One region of the Streptomyces sp. DSM 42067 genome, then DNA from elsewhere that is predicted to be linked to it. Evidence: riboswitches for the same ligand, from Rfam matches in the RefSeq annotation. Region 1 holds a riboswitch; each other region holds the start of a gene.
The links. Region 1 has a riboswitch for cyclic di-AMP ahead of ACSMXV_RS18300 (transglycosylase family protein). Riboswitches for the same ligand answer to the same signal wherever they lie in the genome.

Region 1 (5,588 bases):
CGCCGCGGAGGAGGGCGCCGCCGGGGGCTGACCGACGTGGCTCGCGGCGGGCTCGCAGCCACCCCGCGGCCGCCCGCAGTCCCTGCCCACCGCGGACTGCGGATACGGTCGAGACGTGCACGATCAGAACCCCGCCGCCCACGCAGACGAACCCGCTTCCGGGGGACGCTGCCCCCTGGACGAGCCCGTCGCCGCGAGGAAGCCCGCCCCCATGGAGGAGCCCGCCCCGGCAGGGGAGCCCAGCCGCGCAGAGGAGCCGGCCCCGGCCGAAGAGCCCGCCCCGGCAGGGGAGCCCGCCGCGGCAGAGGAACCGGCCCCGGCAGAGGAGCCCGCCGTGGCAAAGGAAGCCCCGGCAGGGGAGCCCACCTGCGCAGAGGAACCGGCCCCAGCCGAAGAGCCCGCCCCGGCAGGGGAGCCCGCCGCGGCAGAGGAACCGGCCCCGGCAGGGGAGCCCACCCCCGCGGCAGAACCCGCCCCCCAACTCTTCACCTGGGAGTTCGCCGCCGACCCCTACCCCGCATACGCCTGGCTGCGGGAGCACGCGCCCGTGCGCCGTACCAGGCTTCCCAGTGGGGTCGAGGCCTGGCTCGTGACGCGGTACGCGGATGCGCGGCAGGCGCTCGCCGATCAGCGGCTGTCGAAAAACCCGGCGCACCATGACGAGCCCGCGCACGCGAAGGGCAAGACGGGGATCCCGGGTGAGCGCAAGGCGGAGCTGATGACGCATCTGCTCAACATCGACCCGCCGGACCACACACGGCTGCGGCGGCTCGTGTCGAAGGCGTTCACGCCGCGCCGCGTCGCGGAGTTCGCGCCGCGCGTGCAGGAGCTCACCGACCACCTCATCGACCAGTTCGCCGACAGAGGCACCGCCGACCTCATTCACGAGTTCGCGTTCCCGCTCCCCATTTACGCCATTTGCGACATGCTCGGCGTCCCCCGCGAGGACCAGGACGACTTCCGGGACTGGGCGGGCATGATGATCCGGCACGGCGGCGGACCGCGCGGGGGCGTCGCGCGGTCCGTGAAGAAGATGCGCGGCTATCTCGCCGAGCTGATTCACCGTAAGCGCGAAGGACTGCGCCAGGACGGCGACGACGACCTCATCTCCGGGCTCATCCGCGCCTCCGACCACGGTGAGCACCTCACCGAGAACGAGGCCGCCGCGATGGCGTTCATTCTTCTCTTCGCGGGGTTCGAGACCACCGTCAACCTCATCGGGAACGGCATCTACGCCCTGCTGCGCAACCCCGTCCAGCGCGAGCGGCTGCAGAAGTCCCTCGCGGCAGGCGAGACGGACCTGCTCGCCACGGGGGTCGAGGAACTCCTCCGCTACGACGGCCCGGTGGAGCTCGCCACCTGGAGGTTCGCGACCGAGGCGCTCACCATCGGGGGGCAGCACATCGAGCCCGGCGACCCCGTCCTCGTCGTACTCGCCGCCGCCGACCGCGATCCCGAGCGGTTCGCCGAGCCCGACACCCTCGACCTGGCCCGGCGCGACAACCAGCACCTCGGATACGGGCACGGCATCCACTACTGCCTGGGCGCTCCCCTCGCCCGGCTGGAGGGGCAGACAGCCATCGCCACGCTGCTGACGCGCCTTCCTGACCTGCAACTCGATGCGGTTCCGGACGATTTGAGATGGCGCGGCGGGCTCATCATGCGAGGGCTGCGGACACTGCCGGTGCGCTTCACGCCGTAGCAGCGGCGGGCCCGGCCGGGACAGACTCCGAGCTGCAGCTGATGGTCCGTCAACCTTGTGACTTTCACGTGATCTCCGCTGCATCGACTTGTGACAAGCGTTCGACTCCCGCTACTTTCACGGTCGACTCGGGTATCAACTGTCCCAGTCGACCCAGTCTTGCCCGGTTGGCTCCGTCGGCCGGGTAAGTCCCCGACCGCGAAAGGCAACCGCATGCTCTCCGGGAACGGCCGACACCGTCGCCCCCGCCAGGCTCCGGCCCTCATCGTCGCGGCGGGGGTGACCGGATCGGCCATCGCGATCCCGTTGCTCGGTGCCACCAGCGCCGGCGCCGCGGACGCCACCACCTGGGACCGGCTCGCCGAGTGCGAGAGCGGTGGCGCGTGGAGCGCGAACGAGGGCGACGGCCACTACGGCGGCCTACAGCTCACGCAGGAGACCTGGGAGAACTACGGCGGCCTCGACTACGCCCCGAGCGCCGATGAGGCGAGCCGTTCGCAGCAGATAGCCGTCGCCGAGAAGATCCTCGCGGACCAGGGTCCCAAGGCCTGGCCGACGTGCGCATTGCTCGTGGGTCTCTCCCAGGGCGGGGCGGCGGCGGACGTCGACCCGGGTGTGTCGGAGGACACATCGAGCCCCTCGTCCGACGCCTCGTCCGGCCCGTCGGACGAGGCGGAGTCCGCCGAGCCGACCGACGACTCCCCGAAGGCTGCCGAAGGGTCGGAAGCCTCCGGCGAGTCAGAATCGGGTAATTCGGACGAGTCGGGCAAGTCTGATGAGTCTGCCCAGAATGAGGGTGATTCGCCCTCCGAGTCCGCTGAGTCCTCCAACTCCGCGGACTCCGGTACGGGAACCGGCCGCCATCGGGGCGAAACCGCCCAGGAGGGCCTGGAGGACACCCGCTCCTCCGACTCCTCCGGCCGTCACGCCTCACGCTCCGACACGGACCGCGGCGACGACGGCTCGTACACCGTGCGCACGGGCGACAACCTCTGGGCGATCGCCGACGCCCATGACGTCGAGGGCGGATGGACCGCTCTCTATGACGAGAACAAGAAGACCGTGGGCGATGACCCGGACCTCATCCTCCCCGGTCAGACCCTGGATCTCGGTCTCGAGTCGATCGATAAATAGCTATAGTTCAGGGCCAATTGTCCGTTTTGGTGGGGCTGAGAGATGCGTCTCAGAAGCCCTGATCGTCTTTGATATCCGCCGAAGCGGATGTTTACGGTCGTGACCGCTCGCCATAGCGGGCACCCGCGGTCGTTACGCCGAATCCTGCCAGCGGCCATACGGGTTCAGTCGTCGCGTCCAGCGCCGTAGGCAGGAGCGGGGGACCCAAGGTTTGCGCCGGCAACGGCAGTTGAGCAGCTGAGCACACGGTGTCGGCTGACGACTGCAGGAACCGGCTTGGGGTGAAGTCGTGCGCAACCACGTGCGACCGGGCACTCACTCGGCCCGAACCCGACAGCTCACCTCGCAGGCGTCGGTGAGGGGATCACTCCATGCTGCGTTCCAGCAAGGGCAACCACCGTCGCTCGTCCGTTCTCAGCCGGACTTCTCGTATCGCCGCGCTCGCCGGTGTCACCGGTGTCGCCATCGCCGCCCCGTTGATGACGGCCGGCTCCGCCTCCGCCGCCACCGCCGCCGAGTGGGACGCCGTCGCCCAGTGCGAGTCGGGCGGCAACTGGTCCATCAACACCGGCAACGGCTACTACGGCGGCCTGCAGTTCTCGACCTCCACCTGGGCCGCGTACGGCGGTACGGAGTACGCCGCCACGGCCGACAAGGCCACCAAGGAGCAGCAGATAGCCGTCGCCGAGAAGGTCCTGGCCGGTCAGGGCAAGGGCGCCTGGCCGAGCTGTGGCGTGGGTCTCTCCAACACCCCGTACGAGGGCGGTTCGAGCGCGGGCACCACGGACTCCGCCACGACCCAGCCGAGCGACGCGACCCAGCAGGGCGATGCGACCCAGCAGGGCGACCCCACTCAGCAGGGCGACGCGACTCAGCAGAGCGAGTCGAACGAGAGCGCGCCCACGCAGAGCGCGCCCACGCCGAGCACGACCACTCCCAGCACCACCACCGAGAGCACGGCCACGCCTAGCACGACCACCCCCGGCACCACCGCCGAGAGCGCGCCCAGCACCACCACGGAGACCGCGCCGAGCACGGAGGAGCAGGCCGCCCCCGGCTCCGAGGAGAGCACTGCGACCGTCGAGACCCCGACCGGCGAGACGGTCAAGAAGGGCGACGGCGAGTACCAGGTCGAGAACGGCGACACCCTCGGCACGATCGCCAAGGACCACAAGGTCAAGGGCGGCTGGAAGAAGCTGTACGAGCTGAACAAGGACGTCGTCGCGGACTGCAACCAGCTCTACCCGGGTCAGCAGCTCCACCTCGGCTGAGGCTTCCCCGAACCCTGAGGCTTCCCCGAACCCCTCACCCCGGTGCGTGTTCCCCCGTACGCGCCGGGGTGAGGCCGTACCCGTACCGGCAGGAGCGAGGAACTTTGTTTCGTTCAGAAACAATTTGCTCTCAGTTTTGTCCAGGGGCCGGTCGGTCGGCTGGCCGTCGCCCCGGAGCCGGATAGGCTCTTGTCGCAAGGCCTAAAGAAACACAGCCCCGCACTTCCAGCGTCACATCCCAGAAGGAGATGCTCGTGCCGTCCATCGACGTCGTCGTAGCCCGGGAAATCCTGGACTCCCGAGGCAACCCCACGGTCGAGGTCGAGGTCGGCCTCGACGACGGCAGCACCGGTCGTGCCGCCGTACCGTCCGGTGCTTCCACCGGTGCGTTCGAGGCCCTCGAGCTCCGTGACGGAGACGCCAACCGCTACGGCGGCAAGGGCGTCGAGAAGGCCGTCCTCGCCGTCATCGAGCAGATCGGCCCGGAGCTCGTTGGGTACGACGCCACCGAGCAGCGCCTGATCGACCAGGCGATGTTCGACCTGGACGCCACCCCGGACAAGTCCTCGCTCGGCGCCAACGCCATCCTCGGCGTCTCGCTCGCCGTCGCCCACGCCGCCTCCGAGGCCTCCGACCTCCCGCTCTTCCGCTACCTGGGCGGTCCCAACGCGCACCTGCTGCCGGTGCCGATGATGAACATCCTGAACGGCGGCTCGCACGCCGACTCCAACGTGGACATCCAGGAGTTCATGATCGCCCCGATCGGCGCGGAGTCCTTCTCCGAGGCCCTGCGCTGGGGCACCGAGGTCTACCACACCCTCAAGAAGGTGCTGAAGTCCAAGGGCCTGGCCACCGGCCTCGGCGACGAGGGCGGCTTCGCCCCGAACCTCGGCTCCAACCGCGAGGCCCTCGACCTCATCCTCGAGGCCATCAAGGAAGCCGGTTACGCCCCCGGCGAGCAGATCGCCCTCGCGCTCGACGTCGCCGCCTCCGAGTTCTACAAGGACGGCAAGTACCTCTTCGAGGGCAAGGAGCGCTCCGCCGCCGAGATGACCGAGTACTACGAGGAGCTCGTCTCCGCGTACCCGCTCGTCTCCATCGAGGACCCGCTGTTCGAGGACGACTGGGCCGGCTGGAAGGTCATCACCGACAAGCTCGGCGACAAGGTCCAGCTGGTCGGCGACGACCTCTTCGTCACCAACCCCGAGCGCCTCTCCCGCGGCATCGAGGAGGGCGCCGCCAACGCCCTGCTGGTCAAGGTCAACCAGATCGGTTCGCTGACCGAGACCCTCGACGCCGTCGAGCTGGCCCAGCGCAGCGGCTTCAAGTGCATGATGTCGCACCGCTCCGGCGAGACCGAGGACGTCACCATCGCCGACCTGGCCGTCGCCACCAACTGCGGCCAGATCAAGACCGGTGCCCCGGCCCGCTCCGAGCGCGTCGCCAAGTACAACCAGCTGCTGCGCATCGAGGAGATCCTC
Region 2 (5,588 bases), 2.9 Mb from region 1:
TTGGCCGGCAGCACCTCGGCGGCGAAGCGCCGGATGCCGCGCTCACGGGCGACGGCCCCGATGTGTTCGAGGAGCGCGGACGCGACGCCCCGGCCCTGATGGGCGTCCTGGACGAGGAAGGCGACCTCGGCCTCGTCGGCAGGCGCCGAGGCCGGCATGCCGTGGGCGTTGATCCGGTCGTAGCGCACCGTCGCGATGAACTCGCCGCCCACCGTGGCCGCGAGGCCCACCCGGTCCACGTAGTCGTGGTGGGTGAAGCGATGGACGTCCTTGGCGGAGAGCCGCGGGTAGGGCGCGAAGAAGCGGTAGTACTTCGACTCGTCGGAGACCTGCTCGTAGAAGCTGACCAGGCGGTCGGCGTCGTCGGTGGTGATGGGCCGGATCCGTGCGGTGCCGCCGTCGCGCAGCACCACGTCGGCCTCCCAGTGCGCGGGGTATGCGTGCTGCTCCGACAGCGGCTGCGACGGGGTGTGCATGGGGCCAGCGTACGGGGCACTGCGGCGCTGGGAGCAGAACGGGCTTAGGCTTTCCGTTCGACCAGACGGGTACGTTCCGGGAGAACTGGAGCAGCTGGTGCGGGACGAGGGATCGTTCCGGACCGCTTCCGGGCCTCTTCGGGGCCGTTCCCGACCGTTCCCGACTGTTCCGGGCACGTCCGCCGGTATGGAACACTGGTCTAGACAACCCTGAGAGAATCCTGAAGGGCAGCATCACATGGCTGAGCGCCGCGTCAACGTCGGCTGGGCCGAGGGTCTCCACGCCCGCCCCGCCTCCATCTTCGTCCGTGCGGCCACGGCCGCCGGCGTCCCCGTGACGATCGCCAAGGCTGACGGCACCCCGGTCAACGCGGCGTCGATGCTCGCGGTGCTGGGCCTGGGCGCCCAGGGCGGCGAGGAGATCGTCCTCGCGTCCGACGCCGACGGGGCGGATGCCGCCCTCGACCGGCTGGCCAAGCTGGTCGCCGAGGGTCTCGAGGAGCTTCCCGAGACCGTCTGACGGCAACAGGTGAATTGCGGCGGAGCCGCGCCGGCCTCTTTATTCGGAGGCGGCGCGGCTCCGCCCTTTTTACGCCATGCGCTCCGAAGCGCGCGCCATGCCTTCCGAAGCTCGGCCGGAATTCCCTGCACCCCGAGAAAATGGGCAGCAAAAAAGAACCCCCACCGAATATCCCTCTTTGTATACGGCGCCTCTGTTAATGCCGCGGGCTCACAGTGTTTACGGCGTGTTGCGAACCCCTCACACGGTCTCCGCGATCCGGAAAACGGAGCCGGTGGGCGGCGCTGAACCGTTCTGTGTGCAGGGTGGTCAGCGACCGCGCCCGTTCGGCGTCACCGCGGGCCACGGCGTCGACGATCGCGCCGTGCTCGGCCCACGCCTCCACGGGATGGGCGGGGGTCTCGACTGTGTACATCCAGGCGATCTTGTGCCGGAGCTGAGTGAGCAGCGACGTCAGCCCCGGGCTGCCCGAGGCCTGCGCGAGCGTCTCGTGGAACCAGCCGCCCAGCGACCGCAGATCTTCGCTGTGGCCCCGCCTGGCGCGCTCCTGGCCCAGTCGGACCAGGCCACGCAGCACCTTCAGATGCGCCTCGGTACGACGCTGTGCCGCGCGCGCAGCGCCGAGCGGCTCGAGCAGCGTACGGATCTCCAGCACGTCGGCGGCCTCCTGCTCGGTGGGCTCGGCGACACAGGCGCCCGCATGCCTGCGGGTGACGACGAATCCTTCCGCCTCCAGCGTGCGCAGGGCCTCGCGCACCGGGACACGGGACACCCCGTACCGGCGCGCGAGCAGTTCCTCGGTGAGACGGCTGCCGCGCTCGTAGACACCCGCGACGATGTCATCCCGGATGGCCGTGCATACCGAGTGCGCGGGAATGTGCATGACCGGACCTCCGCCTTAATCCCCGCGAAACGCGGTCGATTGACGCCTGTTGACTGACTCTATTGCAGCGGGCGGGAATTTCCGACGGCGGGCTGGAATCCATGGATATTTTTTGGACAAATCGGCGCTCGGAAACGACGAAAGCCCCGGCTCGATGAGCCGGGGCTTCCATGAAGCGGGGCGTTCTGCCCGGTCCGTTCTCCGGTCAGTGCTTCACGCGCGTCCGCTCTCGCGTCAGACCTTCACGCCGTGCGAGCGCAGATAGGTGAGCGGGTCGATGTCCGAGCCGTACTCCTCGGTGGTCCGGACCTCGAAGTGCAGGTGCGCTCCGGTCACGTTGCCGGTTGCGCCGGAGAGGGCTATCCGCTGGCCCGGCGTGACCGTCTGGCCGACGGAGACGGCGATGGACGACAGGTGACCGTACTGGGTGTACGTGCCGTCGTTCATCTTGATGACGACCTCGTACCCATACGAACCGCCCCAGCCTGCGGTGACGACGGTGCCGGAGCCGACAGCGCGGACCGCCGTACCGGACGCTGCGTGGAAGTCGACGCCGGTGTGGCTGCCGGACGACCACAGCGACCCGCCCGCCTTGTAGCCGGTGGAGACATAGGAGCCGGCGATCGGGCTGACGTAGGAGTTGAGGCGCTTGCGCTCGGCCTCGCGGGCGGCGCGCTCCTTGGCCGCACGCTCCTTGGCCTCGCGCTCCTTCTTGGCCTTCGCCTCGGCCTTGCGCTTCTCCTCGGCGGCCTTCTTCTTGGCGGCGGCCTCCTCGGCGGCCTGCTGCTGTGCGACGGCCTGAGCGTCGATCTTGTCAGCGACGGACTCGCCGAGGGTGACGGCCTGGATCAGCCCGGTCTGCTCGACGGAGGCATCGGCAGCCTGGGCCGGGGTGGCGAAGCCGGCGATGACGCCGGTGGTGGTGAGTGCCGCGACACGTGCCGCGCTTGCGGTCCTGCGGGTGATGGGGGTACCTCCCAGGCCCTTGAGGCGCTGGGGCAGGCTCGGACGACGATGCTTCCCGGTGGCGCGTGTGAACGCCATGTAGTGGCTGGTCCTTTCCTTCCTTCTCGCCTACCGGGTTAGCTGACGGGTTCGGAGCAGGAAGGTCTCCTACGGGCTCCCTCGATACGACTCAAGGGCCCCCGATTCACCCCAGGGACTTGGGCTCCTCCTGCGTCGAAGTCGACGGGAGGGTGGGTCCCCGGCTCCCCTGGCTCACGCCGTCCGGGGACTCGGCGATGACTGTCCGGTGCCGCGGCGCGGCGCACTGCCTGACGAACAGCCGGACCGACGCTAAACGGGACATCTTTCAATCAACAAACGCAGCATGGGATTTGTAGTGCATCCCACAGGGCAGACAGGCAACCTCCGCTACATTTCGGACAAACGAGAACCCCGGTGGCTCTGCAGCCACCGGGGTCTCTTCGGGTCCGTGTGGGGCCCTGTGCAGGTCCGTGTGGGGCCCTGTGCGGGCTGTGCGGGGCCTGTGCGGGCTAAGCGGCCCCGTCCGCGCCGCGCGGACGGGGCCGCTTAGCCCGTGACAACCGTCACTTCACCGATTCCGAGCGCCCTGACCGGCTCCTCGATCTGGGAGGCGTCACCCACGAGAACGGTCACCAGGCGGTCCACCGGGAAGGCGCTGACAACCGCCGCCGTGGCCTCGACGGTGCCGGTCGCGGCGAGCTGCTGGTACAGCTGCGCCTGGAAGTCGTCAGGGAGGTGCTGCTCGACCTGGTCGGCCAGCGTGCCCGCAACGACTGCCGCGGTCTCGTACTTGAGCGGGGCGACGCCGACGAGGTTGTGCACGGCGGCGTCGCGCTCGGCGTCCGTGAGACCTTCGGCGGCGAGCGTACGCAGCACCTTCCACAGGTCGTCCAGCGCAGGGCCCGTGTTCGGGGTGTCGACCGAGCCGCTGATGGCGAGCATCGCGGCGCCGCTGCCGTCCGGCGCGGAGCGCAGAACCTGCCCGAACGCCCTTACGCCGTAGGTGTATCCCTTCTCCTCGCGCAGGACGCGGTCCAGGCGAGAGGTGAGCGTGCCGCCCAGGCAGTAGGTGCCGAGCACCTGGGCCGGCCAGACGCGGTCGTGCCGGTCCGGGCCGATACGGCCGATGAGCAGCTGCGTCTGGACCGCGCCGGGGCGGTCCACGATGACGACGCGCCCGGTGTCGTCGGCGGTCACCGGCGGCACGGGGCGGGGCTCGGCGGACGAGCCGGTCCAGGTGCCGAGGGAGTCCGCGAGGAGTGCGTCCAGGTCGGTGCCGGAGAGGTCGCCCACCACGACGGCGGTGGCCGTGGCGGGGCGTACGTGCTTCTCGTAGAAGGCACGCACGGCCGCCGAGTCGATGCCCGCGACCGTCTCCTCCGTACCCTGGCGGGGGCGGGACATGCGCGATTCCGCCGGGAACAGCCCCTTGGAGAGCTCCTTGGCCGCGCGGCGGGCCGGGTTGGCGGTCTCGTGCGGGATCTCGTCGAGCCGGTTGCGCACCAGCCGCTCGACCTCGCTGTCCGCGAACGCGGGCGCCCTGAGCGCGTCGGCGAGCAGGCCGAGGGCCTTCGGCAGCCGGGAGACGGGGACTTCGAGCGAGAGCCGTACGCCAGGGTGGTCGGCGTGCGAGTCGAGCGTGGCGCCGCAGCGCTCCAGCTCGGCAGCGAACTCCTCGGCGGAGTGCTTGTCGGTGCCCTCGGAGAAGGCACGGGCCATGATCGTGGCGACGCCGTCCAGGCCGGCGGGCTCGGCGTCCAGCGGGCTGTCGAGGAGGATCTCGACAGCGACGACGTGCTGGCCGGGGCGATGGCAGCGCAGCACCGTGAGGCCGTTGTCGAGGGTGGTGCGGTCGGGCGCCGGGAAGGCCCAGGGCCTGGCGGGCCCGGCCTGCGGCTGCGGGTGGAATTCCATGGTCGCGGCCTCGGTCACTTCGCCGCCTCCTCGTCTGCGGTCTCGTCGGTGTCCTCGGCGGTCTCGTCCGCGGTTTCAGGATGCGCGAGAGGTTCGTAGACGAGCACCGCGCGGTTGTCGGGCCGCAGGCGGGCCCTGGCGACGTCTCGGACCTCCTCCGGGGTGACCTTCAGGACGCGCTTGACGGCGGTCAGGGCGAGCTGAGGGTCACCGAACAGAACGGCGTACCGGCAGAGTTCGTCGGCGCGGCCCGCGACCGTGCCGAGCCGGTCCAGCCACTCGCGCTCCAACTGTGCCTGGGCGCGCTCCATCTCCTCCGGCGTGGGGCCCTCCTGGGCGAACCGGGCCAGCTCCTCGTCGACGGCTGCCTCGATGACCGGGACCTCCACATCGCCGGACGTCTTCACGTCCAGCCAGCCCAGCGACGGGGCTCCGGCCAGCCTGAGCAGGCCGAATCCCGCCGCGACGGCGGTGCGGTCACGGCGTACGAGCCGGTTGTAGAGCCGCGAGGACTCGCCGCCGCCGAGGACGGTGAGCGCCAGGTCGGCCGCGTCGCACGCGCGCGTGCCGTCCTCCGGCAGCCGGTAGGCGGCCATCAGGGCGCGGGCCGGGACCTCCTCCTCGATCACCTCGCGCAGCTGCTCGCCGATGATCTCCGGAAGGCTTCCGTCGCGCGGGGCGGGCTTGCCGTCGTGCGACGGGATGGAGCCGAAGTACTTCTCGATCCAGGCGAGCGTCTGCTCCGGGTCGATGTCGCCGACGACCGACAGGACGGCGTTGTTCGGCGCGTAGTACGTGCGGAAGAAGG
Region 3 (5,588 bases), 2.4 Mb from region 1:
GCTGCACAGGCCTGCGTACGGGACCGCATGGCCACCACATGAACGTCGTGATCAACGTCGCGGCGAGACCTCCGCCGAGGCCCCGCCATGAGGAGGCGCCTGCCATGAACCGACCGACCGGTACCGGCCCGACGGCCCGCTATGTCCTGCCCGAGTTCACCGAGCGCACGACGGCGGGCCATCGGACCCTCGATCCGTACTCGAAGCTCCTGGAGGAGCGGATCGTCTTCCTCGGGACGCCGATCGACGACACGTCCGCGAACGACGTGATGGCGCAGTTCATGCACCTCGAGTACACGGCGCCGGACCGCGACATCTCGCTGTACATCAATTCGCCCGGCGGCTCGTTCAGCGCGATGACGGCGCTCTACGACACGATGCAGTACGTCAGCTGCGACGTGGAGACCATCTGCCTGGGCCAGGCCGCATCCGCGGCCGCGGTACTGCTGGCCGCCGGCACGCCCGGCAAGCGGTTCGCGCTGCCCGGCGCGCGCGTGCTGATCCACCAGCCGTCGCTCTCGGAGCCCGTGCAGGGGCAGGCGGACGACCTGGCGATCCAGGCGCGCGAGATGATGCGCACGCGTGAGCTGCTGGAGGAGATGCTGCAGCGCCACACCGGGCAGAGCCTGGAGCGCATCCGCTCGGACATCGAGCGGGACAAGATCCTCGACGCGCGGGACGCCGTCGAGTACGGGCTCGTGGACCGGATCATCCCCAGCCGCAAGGCGTCGCTGGCGCCACACGGCGCGAGGTGAGCCGCCGATGCTGCCACCCGAACTGCCGCCCTTGCCCGCGCTGACCCGCGCCGAGGGCGAACTGATCGACCGTTACCTCGAAGTGGTCGACCTGCTGGGCCGGATCAACCCGGCGCGCGCCCACGACACCTACGGCGGGCTGCGTGCGGCTCAGGCGCTGGTGGGCGCGGCGGCGGCGCTCCGGGACGCGTTGGCACTGATGCATCAGCGGGGAGAGACCGAGGTGCATACGCCGACGCTTGCGCGTGCCCTGCGGGTGCTGGACGGGGAACGCCGCGCGGCGCGGGTCACCGTGCCGCCGCCCAGGAGCGATTGATTCCGGCACGGGACCGGATCACGTCGATTCGAGATGGTTTGACGACCGGTCAGGGCCGATCGCGTACCGCGTCAGGGCCGATCACGGACCGCGTGAGGGCCGGACAAGCCCGACCAGGGACCGCACTGTGCCCCACAGCGGATCCCGACCGGTGACCGCACGATGCCCGACAGGACACCCCACCGGTGACCGCACGATGCCCGGCAGGGACCCCCCAGTGGCCCCGACGAGCCCTCACCATCCCATCGACCGCGCCGTGATGCTTCGCGGGACCGTCCGGACCGGATTTGAAACGGCCCAGTCGGGCTACCCTCGATCGGCGTAGAAAGCGATAGACATTTTCGGTCGGCAAACTTGCGCAACATGCGTACGCGACGATCGGAATGTTGCCTTTCGGTGCTGGTCCGGCGTTCGTCGGGCCCTTCGCCGGTCATTCGCAAACTCGCCTGTCCACCCGAACGGGTGCGTGGTGAGGAGCTTCACACATCGCCGGTTCGACTCGGATTTCAGGCCATGTGTGCGTGAAGATCCCTTCCGACGACAAGCCCCCGCCGCCGCGGCGGGGCGGTCCGGGCGGACGCCGAGTCCTGCCGCCGTCCGGATGCCAGGTCGACATCGGTGGATCGGCAGGAGTGGAGGACCCAGCACGGCGGGCAGCCCGGACACGCTCCGGGAGGCCCTTGGGGTGAAGCCGCACCACGCGGCCGGGCATCTTCGCCTGTCCGAACCCGACAGGTCATCCTTCACAGGCGGCTGACGAAGGGCTGCGCATGACTGCGCTCAATCGTTTTCCGTCTCTGATGGCCCGCGCCGGCACCGCATCGGCGCTCACACTCGCCGCATTGGGCGGAACCGTCGTGGTTCCGGGCATCGCCTCCGAGGCGGAGGCCGCAACGGTCGCAAACAAGGCACTCAAGATCGCGGCTTCCAAGAAGGGCTCCCCGTACCGGTGGGGAGCCACCGGGCCGCGCCGGTTCGACTGCTCCGGACTCACGCTCTACTCGTTCAAGAAGGCGGGCAAGAAGCTGCCGCGTACCGCGGCCCAGCAGTACAACAAGACCCATCACCTGTCCGCGAAACAAGCGCGCCCCGGAGACCTGGTCTTCTTCCACTCCGGCAAGTACGTGTACCACGTCGGCATCTACGCCGGTAAGGGACGCATCTGGCACTCACCCAAGTCCGGGGACGTGGTGCGCCTGCAGAAGATCTGGACGAAGAGCGTCTGGTACGGCAGGGTGCGCTGATCCCGCGGCCGGAGCGCTCATGGCGTACTCCCGGCCGGGCGGGCGGCGGCCGACCGGCTTCGGCCGCCGCCCGCCGGGTGCGTGAGAAGCGCCGAGGAGGTCACTCGTCAGGTATGGCTGAGGACCGTTCCGGACAGCCGGCGCGCCGCGAGACCCGCTTCGAGCGCGCCGACCGCAACTTCAGCGAGCTGCTGCAGGAGCTGAGGGTCACGCAGACGGGCGTGCAGATCCTCTTCGCGTTCCTGCTGACACTCGCGTTCACGCCCCGCTTCCCGTCGCTCGACACGCTGCAGCGCGTCACCTACGTGACCACGCTGCTGCTGGCCGTACTGGCCGCCGCCCTGTTCACGGCGCCGGCCGCGCTGCACCGATCGCTGTTCCAGCAGCACGCCAAACCGCAGATCGTGCGGTGGTCCTCGGACCTCGCACGGGCCGGCATGGTGGTGCTGGCTCTCGCACTGACCGGGTCGGTCCTGCTCGTGGTGGATGTGACGCTCGGCCGGGTCGGCGGCTTCCTGGCGGGCGCGGGCACACTGCTGGTGTGCGTGGGGCTGTGGGGCGCACTGCCGCGGGTGGTCCGTCGCGAGCTGGTACCTGCGCGCGCGGCGGCGTCGGCGGTGAACATGCCGAAGGACGCGGACGACGACGAGGGCACGGACGACGACGAGGACGAGGACATCGGGCGATCAGAGGACGTCAGGCCGGCGGAGCGCCGAGGGCCGTCGGCAGACATCGGGGCATCGGAGGGTGTCAGGTCATCAGCGGAGCGGCGAGAAGGCTGATCCCCAGGGCGGTCAGCGCGGTGCCCGTGACCGCCGCGACGGCGCGCGCCGCACGCGGTCTGCGCAGCCATCGGCCGAGCCGGTCCACCAGGAGCGCGACCATCGGAAACCAGAGCAGGCCGAGGACGACGACGATCAGCGCGAGCAGCAGAGTCCGCGGCATCGCGGGGCTGCCCGCGGGCACGAACTGGGGTAGCAGGCTGAAGAAGGTGATCGGCGCCTTCGGGTTGAGCGCATTGGTGAGGAACCCCTGACGCAGACCCCCGCCCGCGGTGGCCTTCTCCTCCCCGGCGTCCTCCGCAGGGCTCGGCCGCGCAACGGACTGCAGGGTACGGACGCCCAGGTACAGCACATAGGCGCCGCCCATGAGCTGGAGCACGCGGAAGAGCGCGGGCACGGCCGCCAGGACCGCCGCGACTCCGGCGACGGCGAGCGCGGTGTGGAACAGCAGTCCGCCCGCGATGCCCAGCGCACACGCCACTCCCATGCGGCGTGACACCAGGGCATTGCGCACCACGACGGTGAAGTCGGCCCCGGCATGGCGACCATGCCGGCGGCGACACCGGTGAAGGCGAGCAGTTGGGCATCCATGACGACCAGCCTGCCGCCTCCCAGCCTTCAGTAGGTATGCAGACTTTCCTCAGCTAGCCTTAAGGAGCCCTTTAGCCTCGCTCGTCCACGCCGCTCAGTCACGCGCACTCGGCCGCGTGTCCGCGAGGCTGGCCACCTCGGGAGGTGCAGCGTGTACGACCCCACACGGCTCGCGGCACTCGTGGCCGTCTCGGAGGCCGGTTCCATCACCCGGGCCGCGGAACGGCTGGGATACACGGTGCCGGCGCTGTCCCAGCAGCTCGCCAAGCTGGAGCGCGAGGCGGGCGCGGCGCTGCTGGTGCGCCACCACCGCGGGACGCGACTGACCGGCGCGGGAGAGCTGCTGGTGGCGCGGGCGCGGCGGGTGCTGGACGAAATGGACCGGGCCCGCCACGAACTGGCGCAGCTGTCGGGCCTGTCCGGCGGCCGACTGCGAGTGGGCACCTTCACCACGGCCGGCATCCATCTGCTGCCTCCGGTACTCAGCGCGTTCCGCCGGGCCCATCCGGACGTCGAGCTGGCCGTCTCGCAGTACGAGCCTCCGGAGGGCGTCACGGCGGTCGCGGCCGGGCGTGCCGACCTGGCGCTGACGCACGCCTACGAGCCGGCGGAGCCGGTACAGCTGCCCGCCACCGTGGCGGCGGAGCCGGTGCTCGTCGAGGAGTTGGTGCTGGTGACCGCGCCCGGGCACGCGCTGGCCGCCGGCTCGGCGCGCCTACCGCTGGCCGAGCTGGCGGGGCAGCCGCTGATCAGCATGGCGCCGACGCTTCCGCCGCGACGCGGGGTCGAGGCCGCGCTGGCACAGGCCGGCGCGACGCCCGCGGTGCTGGTCGAGAATCCGGGTTACGCCCTGGTCTGCGCACTGGTCAGTGCGGGGCTCGGGGTCGCCGTGGTGCCCGAGATGGTGGCCCGCACGGCGACCACGCCGGTGGGGATGCGGCTGCTGGAGCCGGGGAGTCTGCGCCGGACGATCTCGGTCGTGTACCGGACGGGCGAGACGGCGCCCGCGGCGGACACGTTCCGGGCGTTGCTGCGCGGCGCGTTCGGCCGCTCAGCGGCCTGATCGGCCTGAGCGGACTGTCGCGTCGGCCCGGCTCCCCGCGCTTCACAGCCTGACCGCACCACTACCCGCGTTGGCGGTTGGCCGGGCGCCCGCCACCGGCAGTCTTCACAGCTGGACCGGCACCACCACCGGCGGTCTTCACTGCTGGACCGTGACCGCCACCGGCGGTCTTCACTGCTGGACCGTGACCGCCACCGGTGGTCTTCACAGCTGGACCGTGACCGCCACCGGTGGTCTTCACTGCTGGACCGTGACCGCCACCGGTGGTCTTCCCAGCTGGACCGTGACCGCCACCGGCAGTCTTCACAGCTGGACCGGCACCGCCACCGGCAGTCTTCACTGCTGGACCGTGGCCTCCCACGGCAGTTCGATCCACACGGTCTTGCCGCCCTCCGCGGTGCGGCTGACCGAGAGCCGGCCGCCGCATTCGGCCGTGAGCCATCGGATGATGACCAGGCCCCGGCCGTTGTCCTGCTGGACGGCGGCGGGCAGTCGCCTCGGCAGGCGCGGGTGGCTGTCGGTGACGCCGATGCGCAGCTGCTCGTCGCGCTCCAGCTCGACGTCGACCGTGAACGTGGGTGATTGTCCGAAGGTGTGCTGAACCGCGTTGGTGGCGAGTTCGGACACGATGAGCCGGACCGAATCGGCGACCTCCGCATCGCCCGGCAGTCCCCATTCCGCGAGGACTTCGATGACGTACTTGCGCGCCGCGGGGACCGAGGCGGGATCGCTCGGCAGAGTGACGGATGCTTCCTGATGGTCTGCCATGGCGGCGTCGTCCCTTTCCCACCGGGGCCGGACTCCGACGCGTCGCGGATGGTTCGGGGACGGTCCCGG

Region 2: it holds a riboswitch for cyclic di-AMP, as region 1 does, so the genes downstream of both, ACSMXV_RS31030 (M23 family metallopeptidase) here and ACSMXV_RS18300 (transglycosylase family protein) in region 1, are expected to answer to the same signal.
Region 3: it holds a riboswitch for cyclic di-AMP, as region 1 does, so the genes downstream of both, ACSMXV_RS07785 (C40 family peptidase) here and ACSMXV_RS18300 (transglycosylase family protein) in region 1, are expected to answer to the same signal.

Annotation. Positions count from the first base shown of each region.
Region 1 is NZ_CM147706.1:3,984,462-3,990,049, reverse strand. It holds gene ACSMXV_RS18315 (nucleoside triphosphate pyrophosphohydrolase) at 1-31, shown strand, start outside; gene ACSMXV_RS18310 (cytochrome P450 family protein) at 335-1,702, shown strand; gene ACSMXV_RS18305 (transglycosylase family protein) at 1,916-2,836, shown strand; cyclic di-AMP (ydaO/yuaA leader) riboswitch at 3,008-3,203, shown strand; gene ACSMXV_RS18300 (transglycosylase family protein) at 3,208-4,107, shown strand; gene eno (phosphopyruvate hydratase) at 4,356-5,588, shown strand, end outside.
Region 2 is NZ_CM147706.1:6,852,895-6,858,482, reverse strand. It holds gene ACSMXV_RS31045 (bifunctional acetate--CoA ligase family protein/GNAT family N-acetyltransferase) at 1-476, opposite strand, end outside; gene ACSMXV_RS31040 (HPr family phosphocarrier protein) at 715-996, shown strand; gene ACSMXV_RS31035 (GntR family transcriptional regulator) at 1,193-1,879, opposite strand; gene ACSMXV_RS31030 (M23 family metallopeptidase) at 2,114-2,923, opposite strand; cyclic di-AMP (ydaO/yuaA leader) riboswitch at 2,937-3,130, opposite strand; gene ACSMXV_RS31025 (M16 family metallopeptidase) at 3,413-4,798, opposite strand; gene ACSMXV_RS31020 (M16 family metallopeptidase) at 4,795-5,588, opposite strand, start outside.
Region 3 is NZ_CM147706.1:1,624,211-1,629,798, forward strand. It holds gene ACSMXV_RS07775 (ATP-dependent Clp protease proteolytic subunit) at 105-755, shown strand; gene ACSMXV_RS07780 (hypothetical protein) at 763-1,071, shown strand; cyclic di-AMP (ydaO/yuaA leader) riboswitch at 1,678-1,838, shown strand; gene ACSMXV_RS07785 (C40 family peptidase) at 1,842-2,315, shown strand; gene ACSMXV_RS07790 (DUF6328 family protein) at 2,429-3,097, shown strand; partial or broken gene ACSMXV_RS07795 (LysE family translocator) at 3,066-3,688, opposite strand; gene ACSMXV_RS07800 (LysR family transcriptional regulator) at 3,840-4,751, shown strand; gene ACSMXV_RS07805 (ATP-binding protein) at 5,088-5,519, opposite strand.